Regions from separate parts of the Metasolibacillus sp. FSL K6-0083 genome, predicted to be linked through region 1. Evidence: predicted binding sites of a transcription regulator. Region 1 holds the regulator's gene; the other holds the start of a gene.

Region 1 (11,366 bases):
AAAGAGCTACAGGAGAGCGATGAGGTAAAAGCGGCTTATCTTGGTGGGCTGTAATAGGGGGGAGTTGTCTTGCACAATTTGCAAGGCAGCTCTTTTTTCGTTAATGTGATAAATGAAAGGGGAGATAATAAATGACACAGTCAGCACAGTTTTACATTGAGCAGTTGCAGCTTGAAGCACATCCAGAGGGCGGCTATTATAAGTCCAGCTTCCGTGCTAATGAGGAAATAGCAACGCGCGATGTTTTGCGCCCAATTTATACGAGCATATATTTTCTATTGCGTTCACAGGATATTTCTCATCTACATCGTTTACAGTCGGATGAATTATGGTATTACCATGCGGGAAGCCCATTAACGGTACATATGATTTATCCAGATGGGACGTATGAGGCAAAGAAGCTTGGTTTAAATATTGCTGAAGGAGAAACACCGCAAATTTTAGTGCCGAAGCATACGATTTTTGGCTCGTCCGTTGATGAGGCAGCTACATTCAGCTTAGTCGGTTGCATGGTTGCACCCGGTTTTGATTTTGCTGATTTTGAGCTGTTCACACAGGATGAGCTATTAGCCAACTATCCACAGCATGAGGCGGTTATTCGCAAGATGGCGTATGTGAGCAAAGGCAATACCAACTCTTCAATATGATTTTGAAAAGTCATGTTATTTTAAACCCTATCTCTTTTGTCGAATGAACATTATTTTTGTCTGAAAAAAGCATTGTCATCATTCCTTATGATAACCTTGTTCGTGGAAAGAGGTATTATGAAAGCTACATCATTTTTAAAAAGTCGTATTAACATTAATTTTTGTTTACCATTTAGTATGATGGGAATCGACACTACAAATGCGCAAATAAAAAAAACGAGAAGTAGAAGAAAGGGGCTGTCCAAAAAGCCGTGCATAGCCGACATTTTGGACAGTAGCGATGATGTTTCGCATCATATAAGCAGAGAACGCCTCTTTTAAAAATGGGGTGAACATTGGCTTTAGCAGCGTTATCCTTCAGTAAAAGGGAAGCGATGAAAACATTTATTTCAATTAGGTGTCAAAACAAAATGGACTTTTCGGACAACTCCTAAGTTAGAACAAGACAATAAGATACTTCATTTACTCATCTCATCTATCTTTCTTTTCAGAAAAGGATATAAACAAAATAACAGAAAAAATCCTATGCTAAGCATCAACGACATACCTATATCTCTACCAATGACATAATAAATAATAAAAAATATAATAATAGATAACACTGCTAAAAACAAAATATCTTTGATAAAATAACCTCCTTATCTCAATATTACCAGTAAAAACCTTTTGAGTCACTCTGTATTGTAAGATTCTTCAATTTTCAATGCTCGTTTGTTATACTTCTCAAATAATTTAGATGTCATTTCTTTCAACCTACTTGCATATTTCTGTTTATTCCAAAGCGAACATAGCAAGTGGGTATAAATTGCTATGTTCGTTTCTTTAAGAAGTTTTAAATATATTTCAACTTAAAATCAACACCATTCTGTACCAAACTAATGTACAAGAACGTTCAGATTTATAACAAGAAATTCATCTAACAGTTATTTAGACTATCCAAACAAAAGAATTTTAAAAAGCTCCTCCTTTTATGATTCTGAAATTCTTTAGTATCAAAACCAGAAAACCTTTATATCATTGAGTCTTCACCTTCTATTACTACCAATCAATAAAATCAGGATATTTCAAAGAGATTTGTAGTTCATGCAATGTATGCTTTGTTTCTTTTGCAGCCTGCATAAGTTGGTCTAATAATAACTGGTAATCCTCGCCCTCTACAACTAAACGAATGGCAAATGCCGAAAGATGTGCTGCCCGCTCTTCCTGTGACAAAGCAAGGTACTCGATATTAAGCACATCGACATATTGCGTTGCATAGCGGAAATAGGCAGGTGTTTTTTCATTTAGTACATGTAGGAAAACGGCATAATGCTCCTCGTCAATCAATTCTAGTAAACTGTCTGCAACGAGCGCTTGGAAGTTACGTACGGTTGCGATATGCTGATTCCAAGGAGAATCATCGATTAGCTCTTGATGTAAACGGATAAAATCGTTACATGCAATGGCTGTAAATAATAACTCTGGCCATAAAATATTAGCTGCAAAGTAAATGTTTTTTTCGGGCATCATCATTTTTTGCTTTATTTGCATACCACGATTAACACCGTTTGCTACATATTCGATTTGTTCTTCGCCCTTTGTCGCTTGCCGAAGCTTATAGCACATATTCAAAATGCGGTTGCGTGCTCCTTGGTAATCATAGTAGCGCTTGGCATCACCTGCAATATAGTAAATCGCATTAACTAGCTGGTCGATATCCCAATAATCGCCGCTAATGCGCGCCCCTGTTAATAGTGGTGTTGGTTGAATTGTAAGCATCATCTTTCCCCCAGACTTGTGCTACGATTGTTTATAGTTTAGTTGCTTGAATAATACTTTTCGCTCTTGCTCTGTTAAGTCTCGCCATTGCCCGACTTTTAAGTTGCCTAAATGAATGTTCATAATGCGAATGCGCTGTAGTCTTTTAACTGAGTAGCCAAGCGCCGTGCACATGCGGCGAATTTGGCGATTTAAGCCTTGCTCTAAAATAATTTTGAAAACATTGTTCGATATTTTTTCGACGCGACAAGGTAATGTTGTCGTATCTAAAATATCGACACCAGATGCCATTTTTTGTAGAAAGTTCTCCGTAATTGGCTTATCCACTTGGACGATATATTCCTTTTCATGATGGTGCTCAGCACGTAAAATTTCATTGACGATATCTCCATCATTCGTTAATAATAGTAGTCCTTCTGAATCCTTATCTAAACGTCCAATATGAAAAATACGCAGTGGGTGATTAATGAAGTCCACTACATTACCCTTAATATGTTTTTCGGTTGTGCTCGTAATGCCAACGGGCTTATTTAGTGCAATGTAAACGAGCTGTTCTTCTCTTGTAACGGGCTGACCATCTACACAGACAATATCCCCCACCTGCACCTTACTACCAATTGTAGCGAGCTCTCCGTTAATCGTAATTCGTCCTTCTTCAATCCATTTATCTGCACCACGTCGTGATACCGCACCTGTTTCAGCTAAAAATTTGTTAATACGCATCGATTCTCAATCCTTTAATTTAGATAATGTAGGGGTGTCTGAAAAGCGGTGTTGCAACACTGCTTTTCGGACGTTCCGATAGTAACGCTTTTCTTTGAAAATGGGATAAACACTATATCCTCCGTGCTTAAAATGAAAAGCAGATTTTCATTTTATTTGAAGGTAGAGGTAATCTATCATTACTATGTCGAAAAGTAGATAACTTGCTTTGGTAGCTTGCAAGTAGAAAGGTTAACGTTCCTTTGCCTAACTAATAGGTCACCTTTATTAAAAGTATAGCAAAAAATATTAGGAGAGACTGTATTTCTTGCTTTTAATGTAATGGACCGAAAATGAAAGATGAAAAGTGAGAGTAATAAAATTTGAAATATTCCACTTTTTCTGACAATATAATATATAAGACTACCTTTCTACTAGCACAAGTTACAGCATAGCATATAGGGTATGATCTAATATTCATAACGAAGGGGAGAGAATTGAATGGTATATGCATTTCCAAACACTGAAGGGGCATTGATTCATTTTAAGGAACGTTATGACAATTATATTGGAGGGAAATGGACGCCACCTACGAAAGGGCAATATTTTGATAATCCTACACCTGTGACAGGGAAAGTGTTCACACAAGTGGCGCGCTCTACAGAGGAGGATATTGAGCTTGCACTCGATGCAGCACATGATGCCAAAGATGCGTGGGGCAGTACTTCACCAACAGAACGTAGCAATATTTTATTGAAAATTGCGGACCGTATGGAAGCCAATCTTGAAATGCTGGCTGTAACTGAAACTTGGGAGAATGGGAAGGCAGTACGGGAAACTTTAAATGCGGATATTCCGTTGGCAATTGACCATTTCCGTTATTTTGCTGGTGTCCTCCGTTCACAAGAAGGCTCACTCAGCCAAATTGATGATAATACGGTAGCTTATCATTTCCACGAGCCGATTGGGGTAGTAGGACAAATTATTCCATGGAACTTCCCGATTTTAATGGCGACATGGAAGCTTGCACCTGCGTTAGCGGCAGGAAACTGCGTTGTGCTAAAACCAGCAGAGCAAACACCTGTCTCGATTTTAGTGCTAATGGAGCTAATCGCAGATTTATTACCACCAGGTGTTGTTAATATTGTAAATGGTTTCGGCTTAGAAGCTGGTAAACCACTAGCATCGAGCCCGCGCATAGGGAAAATCGCCTTTACAGGTGAAACGACAACAGGACGCTTAATTATGCAGTATGCATCACAAAATATTATTCCTGTAACGCTTGAGCTAGGTGGTAAATCACCGAATATTTTCTTTGAGGATGTTATGGCGCATGATGATGAGTTTTTAGATAAAGCGGTAGAAGGCTTTGTAATGTTTGCCTTAAATCAGGGGGAAGTATGTACATGTCCTTCGCGCGCACTTATTCAAGAATCAATTTATGACCAGTTTATGGAGCGGGTGCTGAAGAGAGTAGAGGCGATTAAAACTGGTAATCCGCTTGATCCAAATACGATGATGGGAGCACAAGCTTCTACAGAGCAAATGGAAAAAATCCTTTCTTACTTAGATATCGGTAAGCAGGAGGGTGCAGAGTGTCTAATTGGTGGTGAACGTAACCAATTGGATGCTGATTTTGCAGATGGATACTATATTAAGCCGACTGTTTTCAAAGGCGATAATAAAATGCGCATTTTCCAAGAAGAGATTTTTGGACCTGTTGTCGCCGTAACGACATTCAAAACAAAAGAAGAAGCGCTTGAAATTGCGAATGATACATTATATGGTTTAGGCTCAGGTATTTGGACGCGTGATATGAATACAGCTTATCGCTTCGGACGTGGTATACAGGCTGGTCGTGTTTGGACAAACTGCTACCACCAATACCCTGCACATGCGGCATTCGGTGGTTATAAGATGTCTGGTATCGGACGAGAAACACATAAAATGATGTTGAGTCACTATCAGCAAACGAAAAATTTATTAGTAAGCTATGATCCAAATCGTGCAGGTTTCTTCTAATTTAGGGGAGGTGCTAAAAAATGGTTGAGCGTGTAATCGCGACAGATGCAGCACTCGATTTAATCAATTTATTAGTCGACCGCCATGGACCTGTCATGTTCCACCAATCTGGAGGCTGCTGTGATGGCTCTTCCCCGATGTGCTATCCGCAAGGGGATTTGTTACTGGGGGACCAAGATATATTACTTGGCGAGATTGGTAGCGCGCCGTTTTATATTCATAAAAATCAATATGATTATTGGAAGCATACACAGCTCATTATCGATGTAGTCGATGGGAGGGGCGGCATGTTTTCATTGGAAGGTGTGGAAGGTAAGCGCTTCCTGACAAGGTCGCGTATTTTTACACAGGATGAGCAGCAACAATTGAATATAGGGCATTAATATAAAGACCGATTCGAGTTTTCGAATCGGTCTTTATTATCGCAAAACATTTGAATTTCCACGTGTTGGGATGTAACATAAAAAGAAGATTGCTCTTGAAGGAGAGGTTGTACATGGGAAATGCAGTACCAATGAGCTATTCGCGTACAATTCAAGCACGTCTTGTGCTTCCACCAGATACGAACCATCATGGCTCAATTTTTGGGGGACGTGTATTGGCTTATATTGATGAAATTGCTGCAATTGCAGCGATGACACATGCTAAGGGGGAAGTTGTCACAGCCTCTATCGATTCGGTTGATTTTGTTTCGCCTGCCTATGTAGGGGATGTATTAGAGTTAGAAGGTTTGGTGACATCGACAGGACGTACATCGATGGAAATTTATGTGCGCGTTGTAACTCGTAATTTAAAAACACGTGAGGAGCGTTTAACGACGGAATCCTTCGTAACAATGGTAGCCATTGATGCTGAAGGGAAACCGAGGGAGGTGCCTGCCGTTTATCCGGAGACAGAAACGGAAAAACGCTTGTTTGAAACTGCACCGAAACGTAGGGAATACCGCAAAGCAAAACGTGCACTGCAATATTAAAGCAAGCTGTTGGAAAAGGAAATTTCCATTTTTTCTTCTCGTTTAGAGGAAGTACCGCTAAACTTAGTGTTTTTTTATTTCCAAAGAAAGCTCTCTCTCTATATTGATGAACAAATGTTTTGCTAAAACAACAACGAAAGCGTCCAAAACGCCGGCAACCGCACGGATTTTTGGACGCTCCCAATCAATCTTCTAACTTATTAATTTGCGTCACGATTTGCAATAATTCATCGGAGGATGTAGCAACGATTGTAGACGCTTGTGTTAACTCTGCAATTAAGTTTGAAATTGTGCGAATATCATCTGTAGTATTCATATACTGCTGTTTAATACCAGATACGGCCTCAGTAATTGAAGTAAATGATGCGGCAAGGTTTTGCTGTGTTTCGACAGTTTGCTGCACTTGTGAGTCTACATCTTGTACAGAATTAGCCATGCTTAAAATGTTGTTTTCTGTTTCTTTAATTAAGTGTGCTACATTTTGGACAGCTGTTTTTGTTTCTTCCGCCAGCTTTCTGACCTCGTCTGCCACAACCGCAAAGCCTTTCCCGTGTTCACCTGCACGTGCAGCCTCAATGGAAGCGTTTAATGCCAGCAGGTTTGTTTGGTCTGCTATACCTGTCACAAGACCGACAATTTCTGAAATCTTTTGTGAAGATGTACGTAGGGCAGCCATGGAGGCTTCTAAAGTTTCTACCCCTGTTAAAATAGTATCCATTAAACGTGTTTGCGTTTCTAGGTGACTTCTTCCTAAATTTGATTTCTCTTCTGTTTCTGCAACAAAAGCTAGGCCTTGCTCAGTAGCAGAGCTAATGCCACCTGCTTGATGAGAAATTGTTTGGAGTGACGCAGATGTTTCCTCACTCGTATAACTTAGTTCACGCGAAGTGTCTTGCAGTGTATTAATCAATGCGTGCTTAGATGCCTCGAGCTCTAGACGGATGCGCTCCTCTTCGTTTTCATAAGCTTCAATAACAAGCTGCTGCTCAAAGTTAATTACTTTAGAGAAGGCATTAATAGCTCTAATACACTCCCTTTTTGATAAGCCTAAATCATTAATAAATTCGATAAATGTTGACATTAATGATTGGAAGGATGCTATATACCATTTCGATTTCAAGCCAATTCGCACATGTACATGTGCAATAACTTTGCGCTCTTCTATATAGGCTGTGTTAATTTTACTATCGAAAATATCGTTTAAATGCTTAGTTAATGTGCCTTTTAGGCGGTCGATATGCGAATTTTCTTGAATGATTGCTACTAAATTGGATTGTAAGCTAATTGCTCCATAAAATTGCTCGACCATTATAGGGACTAAATCTTTGGCAAATGGTTGAAGCTGCTTCAAAATAGCTAAGTCCTCTGTTGTCAATTTAAGCAATTGTAGTTGTTTCGCTAAATCAGGGTAATTATTAACATCTAGTTGAACTTGTTGTATATACTTTGCTGTTTCGAAAAAAGTTGATTGTTCCGTAGTCTTTTTTGTAAACCAATTCGCCATTATTTTCTCCATCCCATAATTTATGTAGTTCCTCTATCTTAAAAAATAAAAAACATAACGTTCCTATTGTACTATTTTAAATACGAGTTTTGCAATCTCTTATCGGAAGTATATACGTGATTCGATTTGTTTTTTTAGAAGCTACAAGGTAAAATTAAATGTATCAACTAATGAAGGAGTAACGAACAATGAAATTTCATAAGGGACGTTTAAAGTATGTCGTTCCACTTACAGCTGTTGTCGGAGTTTCATCCACAATGATGCTATTTAATAGATTTGAAGATGTGCCTTCATTGCACAAATTTTTGATTATTGTAGGAGCTGTCTTTTTCGCGGCTGTTATTTCCTATTTCCTTTTCCCGCAGGCTGGAGATAATCCAGATGATACAGGACCTTATTAATTAGGAACTTAAAAAAATGAAACTTTCAATGATGTTCTACCGTATATAAAGTACAAACTTTTTAAAATGAGAGGTTGATACATTATGGAAGACAAATGGTCAAAAGTAATTATTCATGCAAGTGCATTTTTTGCACCTGTGTTAGTACCTATTTTATTTTTCTTAATTAGTACAGATAGTGAAGTGAAGCGTTTATCGATACAGGCATTATTATTCCAAGGTGTGATGTGGGTGCTTATTACAATTTCTGCATTTTTATCTTGGATATTAATTGGTATTCCATTCTTAATTATCTTCTCTATAATGCTATTTGTGGTGCCGATTATCGGTATTATCAAAGCGGTCAACGAAACAACATGGGAGTATCCAATTGTCGGACGCTGGGTATAAGTTTTAAAAGTATAAAAAATGGCAAAACTTCGAATGTAGAGGTTTTGCTTTTTTTGTGCTAATTTTGTCCTTCTTAATTGAATTTTTACATTGTAAGGTCTTTTAATTGCATTTCGATTTCGCTGTTTTTATAATTAAGTCAAAGATAGTCAAAGTCAGTTATGGAATTGAGGTGAGAGACAATCGTGCGGAATATATCTGATATTATTGAAGGTTATTTAAAACAAGTTCTCGAATTAAGTGGGCAAGAGCATATTGAAATAAAACGCAGTGAGCTTGCAGATAAATTTCAATGCGTTCCGTCTCAAATCAATTACGTTATTAATACAAGGTTTACAGCGGAACGAGGTTATTTAGTAGAAAGTAAGCGTGGCGGCGGGGGCTATATTCGTATTTTACGTGTTGAGATTCACTCTAAAGCAGCACTTATTGACAATATGATGGAGCAGGCTGGAGAAGCGGTAACGCAACAGGCAGTTGAGCATATGGTATATCGTTTAATAGACGAAGAAATTATTACGAAACGAGAAGCCAAGTTGATATTAGCAGCAGTCGACCGTTCCACATTAGCATTGCCGTTACCACTACGTGACCAAGTTCGTGCATATATAGTAAAGGCGATGCTTATTACGTTGAAATACGATAATAAATAGGTAGGTGATTAGCATGATTTGTGAACATTGTAAACAGAGACACGCAACTGTCACGGTGACAAAAGTACAAAATGGGCAAGCGGTCGCAAAGCATTATTGCGAGCATTGTGCATCCAAATTCCATCCGTTCCAGACAGATATACAGGAGGAACCTGTCAGTCTGCATCAGCTTATTTCAAATTGGTTTGGTGTACCGATGTGGAAAAGCACGCAAGCAGAGGAAAAAAAGACCACACCAAGCACATGTCCGTCATGCGGCTTCACATATCGCCAATTTTTAAAGCAAGGGAAGTTTGGCTGCGCTGAGTGCTATGACACATTCCGGGAGCAATTGCCCCCCGTGCTTAGCCGTTTACAGGCAGGTACATCACATACAGGGAAATCAGTAGTCATTAGTATGGAGCAGCTCAAGCAAAAAGTAGAGGGCATCCGTCAGCAAATGCAGCGAGCAATTGAGGAAGAGCGCTTTGAGGACGCTGCTAAAATGCGTGACGAAATAAAATTAATTCAGCAAAAGCTTGATGCTGGAGGTGTAGACGTATGAATATCGAGCATTTTTTAAAACATGCGCCTAAGTGCATCGCCGAATATGGTGAGCATTCAGATATTGTCATGACGACTCGTATTCGACTTGCTAGAAATATCGCCAATACACGCTTTCCGCTTAGCTTTTCACAGCAAGAGGCAAATGACGTACAGGAAAAGCTTATGAAGGCATTGCTCACACCACAAGAGCAATTAAATTTTTCTTATTTTCGAATGGCAGACTTATCACAATTAGAGCGTCAATTGTTAGTAGAAAAGCATTTAATTAGCCCTTATTTAGCAAAGCATAAAGAATCAGGGGCGGTCCTTTTATCATTAGATGAATCGACAAGTGTAATGGTTAACGAGGAGGACCACTTACGCATTCAAGTTTTGAGCCCGGGCTTGCAGTTGATGGAGACGTATGAACAGGCGAGTAAGCTAGATAATCGCTTAGGTAAGCAAGTGAGCTATGCATATGATGAGCAGTTTGGTTATTTAACGAGTTGTCCAACAAATGTAGGTACAGGTTTACGGGCATCCATTATGATGCATTTACCAGCATTAACAATGTCTAAGCAAATGAATGTCCTCATCCAAATGATGACACGTATAGGGATGGTTGTGCGTGGTATATATGGAGAGGGCAGCGAAAATTTGGGTAATATTTATCAAATATCTAACCAAGTAACGCTTGGTAAGTCAGAGCGTGAAATTTTAGAGGAGCTGCAAAAGGTTGTTGAACAAATTATCGGGAAAGAGCGCGCTGCTCGTCAAAAATTACTTGAGCGAGCGCGAGTGACATTGGATGACCGCGTTAATCGTGCATTAGGAACGCTACGCTATGCTCGTGTATTAACGAGTGAAGAGGCGGCATCCTGCCTATCAAGTGTGCGATTAGGTGTTGACTTGAAGTTAATTGAAGGAATCTCACCAAACAGCTTAAATGAATGTGTGATGCTAATTCAACCAGGCTTTGTTCAACAATATGCAGGTACAATGCTCGATGCGGTAGACCGTGATATATATCGAGCGCAATATATTCAGAGGAAATTGGGTAAAGATAGTTTAACTACAGGAGAAAAAGGAGAGGAAACATATGATGTTTAATCGATTTACGCAACGTGCACAAAAGGTTTTACAACTAGCACAGGAAGAAGCTATTCGTTTAAATCATGATGCGATTGGCACAGAGCATATTTTACTTGGTCTCGTACGTGAAGGCGGTGGCATCGCAGCAAAAGCGCTAGAAGCAATTGGTGTTAGCCCTCAAACGATTGAAGCAGGTATTGAAGAGCTAGTAGGGAAGGGAACTGAAAAAGTAGGCTTAACAGTGAGCTATACGCCACGAGCTAAAAAGGTAATTGAATTATCTGTTGATGAATCACGTAAATTAGGTCATTCCTATATTGGCACAGAGCATATTTTATTAGCGTTGATTCGAGAAGGGGAAGGAGTAGCCGCACGCGTCTTAGCTAATGCGGATGTGAGCTTAAATAAAGCGCGTCAACAAGTGCTACTATTACTGGGCAATAACGATGCAAATCAGGCTGGAGGCGGTGCGGCAAGCCCGACTGCGAGCACACCAACTTTAGACGGCTTAGCACGCGATTTAACTGCCATTGCACGTGAAGGCTCATTAGACCCAGTTATCGGTCGTTCGAAAGAAATTACACGTGTCGTTGAAGTATTATCACGACGTACAAAAAATAACCCAGTGCTAATCGGTGAACCAGGTGTAGGTAAGACGGCGATTGCAGAAGGTTTAGCACAGCAAATCGTTAACAACGA
Region 2 (11,366 bases), 810 kb from region 1:
TTAGGTTTTTATTGCGTCGATAATATCCCACCAGAACTTTTGACGACATTTTTAGCATTAATGCGTGATTCAGAGAGGAAAATTTCACGTATAGCTGTTGTAATGGATTTGCGTGGGTATCAGTTTTTTGAATCAGTATCGGCTGTTCTGAATGAGCTAGCCAATCAGGAAGATATTCAGGGCAATATTTTATTCTTAGATGCCGACGATGAGGCACTCGTAAGACGCTATAAAGAAACGCGACGCTCACATCCTTTGGCGCCAGCAGGTCTACTTTTAGATGGGATTAAATTAGAGCGTCAATTACTTGAGGAAATTAAAAGTCAGGCAAAAACAGTTATTAATACATCGATGCTAAAGCCAAGGGAGCTACGTGAGATTATTACGAGTAAATTTGCGCATTCTAATAAGCCAATTTTTTCAGTAAATGTCATGTCCTTTGGCTTTAAACATGGCATGCCGATTGATGCTGACTTAGTATTCGATGTGCGATTTTTGAAAAATCCTTATTATGTTGAAGAACTCCGCCAAAAAACAGGTTTGCAAACGGAGGTTTCCTCCTATGTTTTGGCGACAGAAGAAACACAGCAACTTATCGTAAAGCTAACGGATTTATTGCAATTCATGGTTCCGCTCTACAAAAAAGAAGGTAAATCGCAGCTAGTCATTGCATTTGGCTGTACAGGTGGTCAGCATCGCTCTGTAACATTAGCAGAATATTTTGGAAAGCTACTTAGTCAAAAGGAGCATACAATTGTGACGCACCGAGATATTAAACGTAGAAAGGCTTGATGGGATGGAAAAACTCAATAAAAAAGTCGTAGTCATCGGTGGCGGAACAGGGCTTTCCACTGTAATACGTGGTTTAAAAAAGAAGCCCTTTGATATTACAGCTATCGTAACTGTGGCAGATGATGGTGGGTCTTCAGGACGCCTTCGTGATGACTACGATATTCCACCGCCAGGCGATATACGCAATGTAATTGCTGCGCTCTCCGATGTAGAGCCGTTAGTTGAGAAGATGTTTCAATATCGCTTTTCGAACTCGGACGATTTAGGTGGTCATTCATTAGGAAATTTAATGCTTACAGCACTAACGGATATTACAGGTGATTTTAGCCACGCCATTGCTGAAATAAGCAAAGTGCTGAATGTACATGGCAAAGTATTACCTGCCTCTAATAAAAAAGTCACGCTGCATGCGGAGCTAGTTGACGGAACCTATATTGAGGGAGAGTCGCGTATACCGCAAGCTCAATCAGCAATCAAGCGAGTTTTTTTATCCCCGGGCGATGTAGCTCCTTTACCGGCAGCTATTCGTGCGATACATAGCGCAGACTATATTTTAATTGGCCCAGGTAGCCTATATACGAGCATTATTCCCAATTTATTAGTTGAAGAATTAGGGACTGCTGTTATTCGTTCCAAAGCTGAGAAAATATACATTTGCAATTTAATGACACAAAAAGGTGAAACGCTAAACTATAGTGTAGCAGACCATATTGAAGCCATTCATGCGCATATGAAAACACCATTTATTCAAAAGGTGCTAGTCAATGATTTTATAATGCCGCAACCTGTTATTGATAGCTATCAAACTGAAAATGCTAAGCCGGTTGCTGTAGATATTGAACGTATCGAAAAAATGGGAATTGAAGTAATTCAAAAGGAAATTGCGCTCATTAAAAACAATACTGTACGTCACCATGCACTGAATGTAGCAAAGTGGCTAGAAGAATGTAGCGAACAAAAGCAGCGAAAAAAGAAATGCTAATAGCGGGACTTTATTCCTTGTAAAGAAAGGGGGAGACATCGATGTCGTTTGCATCAGAAACAAAAAAAGAGCTGACACAAATAGAGGCGGATGATATGAACTTAAAGGCGGAAGTTTCTGCACTCATTCGAATGAATGGCTCATTATCATTTACAAATCGCCAACTTAGCTTAGATGTCCAGACAGAAAATGCTGCAATTGCCAGAAGACTTTATACGATTGTTAAAAAGCTTTATCCATATAATGTAGAGCTACTTGTTCGTAAAAAAATGCGCTTAAAGAAAAATAATGTGTATATTTGCCGGGTGCGTGAAGGTGCTCGTGAATTGTTAACAGATTTGCAAATTATTTCGGATGAATTTCAATTTAACCATACAATTGCCGAATCACTTGTTCAAAAAAATAATCATAAGAGAGCGTATTTGCGTGGCGCTTTTTTAGCAGGGGGTTCTGTTAATAACCCTGAAACATCCTCCTACCATTTGGAAATTTATTCGCTATATAAAGAGCATGGTGAAGCATTGGCGGAGCTAATGAATACGTTCCAGCTAAATGCCAAAACGATTGAGCGAAAAAAAGGCTTTGTAACTTATTTAAAAGAAGCAGAAAAAATTTCTGATTTCTTAAGCCTAGTAGGCGCACATCAAGCAATGTTGAAATTTGAAGATGTACGAATTTTAAGGGATATGCGCAACAGTGTAAATCGCATTGTGAATTGTGAAACAGCGAATTTGAATAAAACGATTGGTGCTGCATTGCGCCAAGTTGAAAATATACGTTATATTGATAATGCCATTGGGCTTGATCAACTGCCTGAAAAGCTACGTGAAATTGCACGTCTACGTGTAGAGTATCAAGATGTGACATTGAAGGAGCTAGGCGAAATGGTATCGACCGGTGTTGTAAGTAAGTCAGGTGTCAACCATCGTTTACGTAAAATCGATGAAATTGCAGAGGCAATTAGACGCGGAGAAAAAATTTAAGCTAATAGTAGAAAAATTTTGAAAACGAATACAAAATACGATGCGTATACATTGTTCTTTTCCTATCAATTCGATAAGATAAGGTTACAATAATAGATGAGCGGTAATGGAAAGGGAGAAAAGGGAATGACTGAAAATCAAGTAGAAGTCAAATTAAAATCAGGATTGCAGGCTAGGCAGGCAGCGCTTTTTGTACAGCAAGCAAATCGCTATAAATCTGATGTCTTTTTACAAAAGGACAATAAAAAAGTAAATGCCAAATCGATTATGGGAATTATGAGTTTGGCAATTGCAAGAGGCACACAAGTAACCCTAATAGCTACTGGTGAAGACGCAGAAAAAGCAGTTGCCGCATTGACGGAGTTTATTGAGCAAGAAGACTAAGCAACTGTAAGTAGGAGAAAAAATATGTATAAATGTAGAGAAGCATCAAATGAAGAAGTTCAATTTATTGAGGAGGAATTAACGAAATATAATTTACGGAAAAAGCCGCTATTACAAGAAAAAGAGTTCATTTCATTTAAGCATGTAGTGGAGGACGATGGCAAAATAATCGGTGGTGTATTTGGTTATTCTTCCTACTATAAAATTGGCTATATTGATACATTGTGGGTTGATGAAAATTATCGTCATAAAGGAATCGGGACAGTGCTTTTAAAAGCAATTGAAGCGGATTTATATGATTTTGGTTGCGAGGTCATTCGTCTTGAAACTTTTGATTTTCAAGGACCTGCATTTTATAAAAAGAATGGTTATGAGGAATTTGGGTCACTCTATTACCCAAATGCAAATCTTTATGAAATCTTTTTAAAAAAATAAGGAAATATTATTGCGGTCAGATTGCATTTGCCAACTGACCGTTTTTTAGCGAGAAAGAATGGGGCTGTCCGAAAAGATGTGCACTTTTCGGACAGCCCCGTCCCTTTTCTTTATTCATAAAACCGATAAACCTCTATTGCTCGCTAATTTATATTCAAATGATAGTTGTCATGAATTAAATAAGTCTGTCATAAGTAGTTTAAAGAGAGGTGGATAAGGCTCAATCGGTACAGTGTGATATCGCCTTTATCCATCAACTCCCTCTTATGAGTCAATTAGGCTGCTAAACTAATTGGCTCATAAATCAGGTCTTGCTATACAAAATATTATATTGAAACAGTAAAATGGTGCCCTCGGAGGGAATCGAACCCCCAGCGGAAGAACCGGAATCTTCAGTGTTATCCATTACACCACGAGGACAAGTGCAAAAATTGTGCAAAGCTCTGAATGGTGATAAAATCGTCGTATATGCAAAAATTAACGACTTTTCAATTATACAAACGACAGCTGAATATTTCAAGATAAATTTTCGGAGTTTATATTTGACCTTTCTTGACTATTGCGTGTATGATAAGAATACAGTTGAAGGAGCTTAGCTTTTCAACAATGAGCATATGAATTTACCTTTTATAAAGGAGGATTTTTCAATGAATTTAATTCCTACAGTTATTGAACAAACAAACCGTGGTGAGCGAGCTTACGATATTTATTCACGCTTACTAAAAGACCGTATTATTTTATTAGGCAGTGCAATTGATGATAATGTAGCAAACTCAATTGTAGCGCAGTTATTATTTTTAGAGGCAGAAGACCCAGATAAAGATATTTCTTTATACATTAACTCTCCTGGTGGTTCAATTACAGCAGGTATGGCTATTTACGATACAATGAACTTCATTAAACCGAAAGTACAAACAATTTGTATCGGTATGGCTGCGTCGATGGGGGCGTTTTTATTAGCTGCTGGTGAGCCAGGGAAACGTATGGCATTACCAAACGCAGAAGTAATGATTCACCAACCACTTGGCGGTGCACAAGGGCAAGCAACTGAAATTGAAATTGCCGCAAAACGTATTTTACACTTACGTGAAAAATTAAACACAATTATGGCTGAGAAAACAGGTCAAGATTATGCAACAATTTCTCGCGATACAGACCGCGATAACTTCATGACGGCTGAGCAAGCAAAAGCATACGGCTTAATTGATGAAATTATTGAGCGCAACCAAGTGAAATAATAGAGGCGTCCAAAAAAGCCGTGCGATTGCCGGCGTTTTGGACGCTTTTGTTAATGTTTCTTCAAAGGGTTCACACAGGGAGAAACGCAAGAAGATTTTATCACGATTCAGCAGGAAACTCCCACCTCCACAGGTGCAAGATGAATGCTGATTCAGTAGGTGTTCAAATACCTGCTGAATCATGATAAGGTCTCCAGCAGATGTCACAGATTTTTTCGAGTGAAGGTGAAAAGCAAATTTTCATGGTATATGTAAGAACTATTGCTTTTTTATCGAAAAATCCTAATTCGCCCATCTTCACTTAGAAGAAACACTGTTACCCTCACTATTAAAGATAGTCTTCTTTATTTCCATAAGCATATCTTTTAAAAGCATCCCCAAAAAACGTCCCACAAGCAGGCGAAAGCACTGCTTGTGGGACGCTCTTTTAGTTTGGCATGTTTTTTGCCATTTGACCTTGACCATACATATTAAGCATCGCTTGCATATCAGGGCCTGACAATTGAGGCACTTGATAATTGCCTTTTTTGTTTTGATAAATAGATATTTCATAGGCCATTTCAATACAGTTTGGTACAGAATCCTGTAGGACACGGCGTAACACAGGGTTACACGTTTCGAGTGCAGCCTTTGTTTTGCCTGTAGCACCAACTTTATGAACGCTTAATAAGCAGCCAGCGATGATAGCATCGTCTAGCTCGTTAGCAGCTTGCATTGGTTTTTTTGGTTCACCTGGTGTGATACCATATTTGAAATCATTTCCTGTTTGCATATTGTATGTGCGTGTAGGATGCTGTGGGTCGTGCCCCGTTTTGTATGCTTCGACAGTAATATTATATTCATCGAGCATAAAAGCATATTGCTTGTCCATAATAGAAAGTAGCTCTGGGTCTTGCACATGGTCACGCAGCAAAACGCATTGATTTAAACCACCAATCATTGCGCTTAAAACTTCATGCACATCAAATAATTCATGTCCGCCATGATTTGTCGAAAGTGGTCCCATTGCTTGTTCCTGCTGTTGCTGTTGAAAATCACCTGTCATTAATTTTTCCTCCTATCGAAATGTCGTACATTTTATAGGTTGCCTAACTTGTGTTATTTTATACATAGTGAATTGAAAGAGGGATGCAAATGAAAACAGTTAATTTTTACTTAAGACCTGATTGTCAGTTATGTGAGGAAGGCTTGCTGACACTAAAGCTTGTACAAGAGGATTGTGCATTTGAGCTCACTGTTATTAATATTGAAGAAAACGAGGCACTACATGAGAAGTATATGCTGATGATTCCAGTTGTTACTTGTGATGAGCAGATTCTTCAATACGGTCAGCTTGATTATGTAACACTGTTTGAAGCACTGCACGAGTAACGGTGCTTCAAGTAGTCGTTATTATAATTGATTCGAAATTTTTAGACAAAATAATTTGCTAAAAAATATAGATGTGTATATAATATAGTCGAAAGGTAATTTTTTTTACTCTAAGTGGGACGATTTTTTATTAGCGGGACAAAAAATGACCCGAAGATATACCTACTTATATTAAGCAACAATTGATTGAGGCTTCACTTTATGGAAGGTGATGTTGTTGAACGGTAATTCTTTATATGAAATGCAGCGCAAATTGGTGCCGGAAATGGATGATTTGCTGACGAAGCGCTTTCGATTATTGCAGGCAATTGCATTACAAAGCCCTATCGGAAGAAGAGCTTTAGCTGATATTTTACAGCTTACAGAACGCGATGTTCGTAAAGAGACGCAAATTTTAAATGACCAGCAATTAATTCAAATTCAGGTCAAAGGCATGGTTTGCACAGAACTTGGGTATACCGCTTTAGAGCAATTAAAAACATTGTTTAATGAGTTAATGGGTATTTCCAAAAAAGAGCAACAACTTCAGACTGCGCTTCAAATTAGCAAAGTTATTATCGTCCCAAGTGATATTGAGCAAGATGTGAGCACTTATTCTTTAATAGGAAAAGAGGCTGCAACACTTGTTATGCAAAAAGCACAGCCGAACTGCAAAATAGCGGTGACAGGAGGTAGCTCAGTTGGCTCGATTGGGCCATATCTACAACCTTCTAAAGCTTTGCAAAGTGCACAATTTATTGCTGCACGAGGTGGGATTGGTGATGAAATGACAATGCAAGCGAACACGCTCGTTGCACAATTTGCCGAGCGGTGTCACGCAACGTATCGCACGCTATTTTTACCAGAGCATTTAAGCGAACAAGCATACAGTGCTATGAAAGATGAACCAATTGTTAAGGAAATGATTGAACTTTACGACAATATTAATATCGTAATTCATGGCATAGGTGATGCAATGGAAATGGCTGACCGCAGGCAAAGTACAGAACAAGACAAACAATTATTGCTGAACAAAGGCGCGATTGGTGAAGCATTTGGCTATTATTTCGACGAACAAGGGCAAATTGTGCACCATATTCGAACAATCGGAATTCAGCTAGAACAAGTGCAGCAAAGTGATTTAATTATCGCGATTGCAGCGGGAGCAAGTAAGGCAAAATCGGTACAGGCATATTTTAAAAATGCAGTAAAAAATACAATTTTTATTACCGATGAAAGTGCAGCAAATGCAATTTTAGAAAATCTATAATGGGCAAATAAGCTCTTATAAATAAATTTTTGGAGGAATTTCACATGGCAGTAAAATTAGCAATTAATGGATTCGGACGTATTGGACGCAAAGTATTTCGTGAAGCAATGAATAACAGTGAAGTGGAAGTAGTTGCAATCAACGACTTAACAGATGCTGGTCAGCTTGCACACTTATTAAAGTATGACTCAGTACACGGTATCTATGATGCTGATGTGAAAGCAGGGGAAAATTCTTTCACTGTTAACGGTACAGAAATTAAAGTATATGCAGAAAAAGACCCAACACAATTACCTTGGGGCGAATTAGGTGTAGACATTGTACTTGAATGTACAGGTATTTTTAACAATAAAGAAAAGTTAAGCTATCATTTACAAGCAGGTGCGAAAAAAGCGATTCTTTCAGCTCCGGCAAAAGGTGATGTACCAACATATGTAATGGGTGTAAACCACGAAGATTACAATCCAGAAACAGATGATGTATTATCAAATGCTTCTTGTACAACAAACTGTCTTGCACCATTGGCAAAAGTATTAGACGAAAAATTTGGTATCGAGCGCGGATTAATGACAACAATCCACTCTTATACAAATGACCAACGCATTCTTGACTTACCACATCCTGACTTACGTCGTGCGCGTGCTGGCGCGTTATCAATGATTCCAACTACAACGGGTGCAGCAGTAGCAGTATCAAAAGTATTACCTCAGTTAAAAGGTAAATTAGATGGCTTCTCAATGCGTGTACCAACACCAAACGTATCTTGTGTAGACTTAGTTGCAACATTAAAAAAAGACGTAACAGTTGAAGAAGTAAATACAGCATTAAAAGAAGCAGCAGAAGGCGAATTAAAAGGTATTTTAGATTACAATGAGCTACCATTAGTATCAACTGATTACAATGGCAACGTAAGCTCTTCAACAATTGATGGCCTATCTACAATGGTGCTAGAAAATAAACTAGTAAAAGTTATTTCATGGTATGATAACGAAAGTGGTTACTCTGCACGTTTATTAGATCTTGCACTATATGTAGCAAGCAAAGGTTTCAAAAAATAATATAGCCTGAGTCAACAAGAAGAAAGGGGTCGTCTGAAAAATCATTTTGAGACGGCCCTTTTGCGACGAGGATAATGACAATTTATCATGAAACTCCCATCTCCATAGGTGGCGAGAGGAATGCTTATCTTGCTTTTTATTCTGTGGGTGTTCAAACACCTGCTGAATCATGATAAAGCCTCCCGCGGATGTCACAGATTTTTTTCGAGCAAGCTCGAAAAAATCTGGACGCAATTACGCCGAAGCGTAATTGATTGTGACTACTACAGGTGTTTTTTGTACTAATAGCTTAGTTACAGGTACAATTGTTTCGGCATTGTATTAAAAGAAAGCCCTCTTTATTTTAATAAGCAAACATTTTACCAAAACACTACCTGCCAGCGTTCAAAATGCCGGCAACTGCACGGCTTTTTGGACGCTAGCCGAATTTTCATTTTTCGTTCATATTTAGTTCGTAAATGGCAAGACATTGAATGTAACTTTTGCTACTATAAAACTAAGTGCGCTAAAAGTTGAAGGGAGCTTTTTTATGTTGAGTAAAAAGACGATGAAGGATATTAATATAAAAGGGAAGCGTGTCTTTGTACGTGTTGATTTTAACGTGCCTATGGAAGATAGTCACATTACAGATGATACGCGTATTCGCGCGGCATTACCGACAATTCAATATTTAGTTGAGCAAGGTGCAAAAGTAATTTTAGCATCGCATTTAGGTCGCCCTAAAGGTGAGATAAATGAGGAAATGCGTCTAACAGCAGTAGGAACACGCCTAGCACAATTAATTGAGCGTCCTGTAACAAAATTAGACGAATCAATCGGTGAAACGGTAGAAGCAGCGATTGCTAAAATGCAAGAGGGCGATATCGTATTATTAGAAAATGTTCGCTTCCATAAAGGCGAGGAGAAGAACGACCCAGAGTTGGCACAAAGCTTTGCTAAACTAGCTGATGTTTATGTAAATGACGCATTTGGTGCAGCGCACCGTGCACACGCAACGACAGAAGGGATTGCTAAATATATCCCCGCGGTATCAGGTTTTCTAATGGAAAAGGAACTGGATGTCTTAGGGAAGGCTTTATCGAATCCAGAGCGTCCATTTACAGCAATTATCGGCGGTGCGAAGGTAAAGGATAAAATCGGTGTAATCGAAAATTTATTAGAAAAAGTAGACCACTTAATTATTGGTGGCGGTCTATCGTTTACATTTATTAAAGCTCTAGGGCATGATATCGGAAACTCTTTACTAGAAGAAGATAAAATCGAGCTAGCGAAAAGCTTTATTGATAAGGCGAAGGAAAAAGGCGTGCAATTACATATGCCGATTGATGCTGTTGTAGCAGATGCATTTTCAAAGGATGCAGCTACTCAGGTAGTAGATATTGATGCAATTCCAGCAGGCTGGATGGGACTTGATATTGGACCAAAAACAGCGGCAAGCTACGCAGATGTTATTGCAAATTCAAAACTAATTATTTGGAATGGGCCAATGGGCGTATTCGAAATGGAAAAATTCGCAAACGGTACAAAAACAGTTGCAAACGCAATGGCTGCAACAGAGGGCTACACTGTAATTGGTGGCGGCGATTCGGCAGCAGCTGTTGAAAAGTTCGAAGTAGCAAGCCAGATGAATCATATTTCAACAGGTGGCGGTGCAAGCTTAGAGTTGATGGAAGGTAAGGAACTTCCAGGTATCGTCGCGTTAAATGATAAATAAAATAACTTATTTATTGGAGGCAAAAAGATGCGTAAACCAATTATTGCAGGAAACTGGAAAATGTATAAAACATTTGATGAAGCAGTTGAATTTGTAGAAGCACTACAAGATAAAATTCCATCAAGTGATAAAGTGGACGCAGTCGTTTGTGCACCTGCTCTTTATTTGCCAATACTTGTGCAAATTCAGGCTGAGTCAGAGCTAGCAATTGGCGCACAAAATATGCACTTCGAAAATGAAGGTGCATTTACAGGGGAAATAAGCCCAGCACAGCTAGCGAGTGTAGGTGTGGACTATGTAATTTTAGGTCACTCAGAGCGCCGTGAAATGTTTAATGAAACAGACGAAGCAGTTAATAAAAAGGCGCGTGCAGCTCTAGAGCATAGCATTGTACCAATTATTTGCTGTGGTGAAACGCTAGAGGAGCGAGAAGCGGGGCAAACGACAGCGAAAGTGTCAGCACAAATTCGTGCGGCATTGCAAGGCTTTACAGGCGAAGAAGTGGCACATATGGTTATTGCCTATGAGCCAATTTGGGCAATTGGTACAGGGAAAACAGCAACTGCTGATGATGCCAATGAGACATGTGGCGCTATTCGCGCAGTTGTAGAGGAGCTATATGGAAACAACGTAGCGGAGGCAATTCGCATTCAATACGGTGGCTCTGTAAAACCAGATAATATTGTCGAGCTACTTTCTAAGGAACATATCGATGGTGCATTAGTTGGCGGCGCAAGCTTACAGCCCGAATCATATTTAAAATTATTGGAGGCGGGGGCAAATGCCTAAAAAGCCAGTAGCATTAATTATTTTAGACGGCTTTGCGCTACGTGACGAAGTAAAAGGAAACGCAGTGGCGCAGGCAAACAAACCAAACTTTGACCGTTACTGGAACGTCTATCCGCATACGACATTAACAGCAAGTGGTGAGGCGGTAGGCCTGCCAGATGGTCAAATGGGTAATTCAGAGGTTGGACATTTAAACATCGGTGCAGGTCGAATCGTTTATCAAAGCTTAACACGTATTAATAAGTCTATCCGTGAAGGTGATTTTTTCCGCAATGAGGCACTTTTGCAAGCGGTAGAACATGTGAAAAAGCATGGCTCAAAGCTACACTTAATGGGACTTTTATCCGATGGGGGTGTACACAGCCATTATG

What was found. Region 1 encodes CtsR, which represses protease genes until heat stress. Its sites were predicted from a motif close to ATGGTCAATAAAGGTCAAACA; they were not measured.
Region 2: clpP (ATP-dependent Clp endopeptidase proteolytic subunit ClpP) is a predicted target of CtsR. The motif match lies at 4,116-4,136, and genes of this name have one in related genera.

The regions. Positions count from the first base shown of each region.
Region 1 is NZ_CP152046.1:2,649,883-2,661,248, forward strand. It holds gene MHB51_RS12365 (ABC transporter ATP-binding protein) at 1-54, shown strand, start outside; gene MHB51_RS12370 (cupin domain-containing protein) at 132-647, shown strand; gene MHB51_RS12375 (hypothetical protein) at 813-983, opposite strand; gene MHB51_RS12380 (hypothetical protein) at 1,686-2,408, opposite strand; gene rluF (23S rRNA pseudouridine(2604) synthase RluF) at 2,427-3,128, opposite strand; gene adh (aldehyde dehydrogenase) at 3,609-5,129, shown strand; gene MHB51_RS12395 (DUF779 domain-containing protein) at 5,150-5,512, shown strand; gene MHB51_RS12400 (acyl-CoA thioesterase) at 5,626-6,102, shown strand; gene MHB51_RS12405 (globin-coupled sensor protein) at 6,287-7,606, opposite strand; gene MHB51_RS12410 (acyltransferase) at 7,795-8,007, shown strand; gene MHB51_RS12415 (DUF4870 domain-containing protein) at 8,092-8,397, shown strand; gene MHB51_RS12420 (CtsR family transcriptional regulator) at 8,583-9,050, shown strand; gene MHB51_RS12425 (UvrB/UvrC motif-containing protein) at 9,064-9,594, shown strand; gene MHB51_RS12430 (protein arginine kinase) at 9,591-10,685, shown strand; gene MHB51_RS12435 (ATP-dependent Clp protease ATP-binding subunit) at 10,675-11,366, shown strand, end outside.
Region 2 is NZ_CP152046.1:3,463,120-3,474,485, forward strand. It holds gene rapZ (RNase adapter RapZ) at 1-792, shown strand, start outside; gene MHB51_RS16240 (YvcK family protein) at 797-1,774, shown strand; gene whiA (DNA-binding protein WhiA) at 1,816-2,757, shown strand; gene MHB51_RS16250 (HPr family phosphocarrier protein) at 2,884-3,141, shown strand; gene MHB51_RS16255 (GNAT family N-acetyltransferase) at 3,166-3,576, shown strand; tRNA gene MHB51_RS16260 (tRNA-Arg) at 3,922-3,996, opposite strand; gene clpP (ATP-dependent Clp endopeptidase proteolytic subunit ClpP) at 4,224-4,814, shown strand; gene MHB51_RS16270 (spore coat protein) at 5,242-5,859, opposite strand; gene MHB51_RS16275 (glutaredoxin family protein) at 5,949-6,185, shown strand; gene MHB51_RS16280 (sugar-binding domain-containing protein) at 6,427-7,434, shown strand; gene gap (type I glyceraldehyde-3-phosphate dehydrogenase) at 7,479-8,492, shown strand; gene MHB51_RS16290 (phosphoglycerate kinase) at 9,025-10,206, shown strand; gene tpiA (triose-phosphate isomerase) at 10,234-10,995, shown strand; gene gpmI (2,3-bisphosphoglycerate-independent phosphoglycerate mutase) at 10,988-11,366, shown strand, end outside.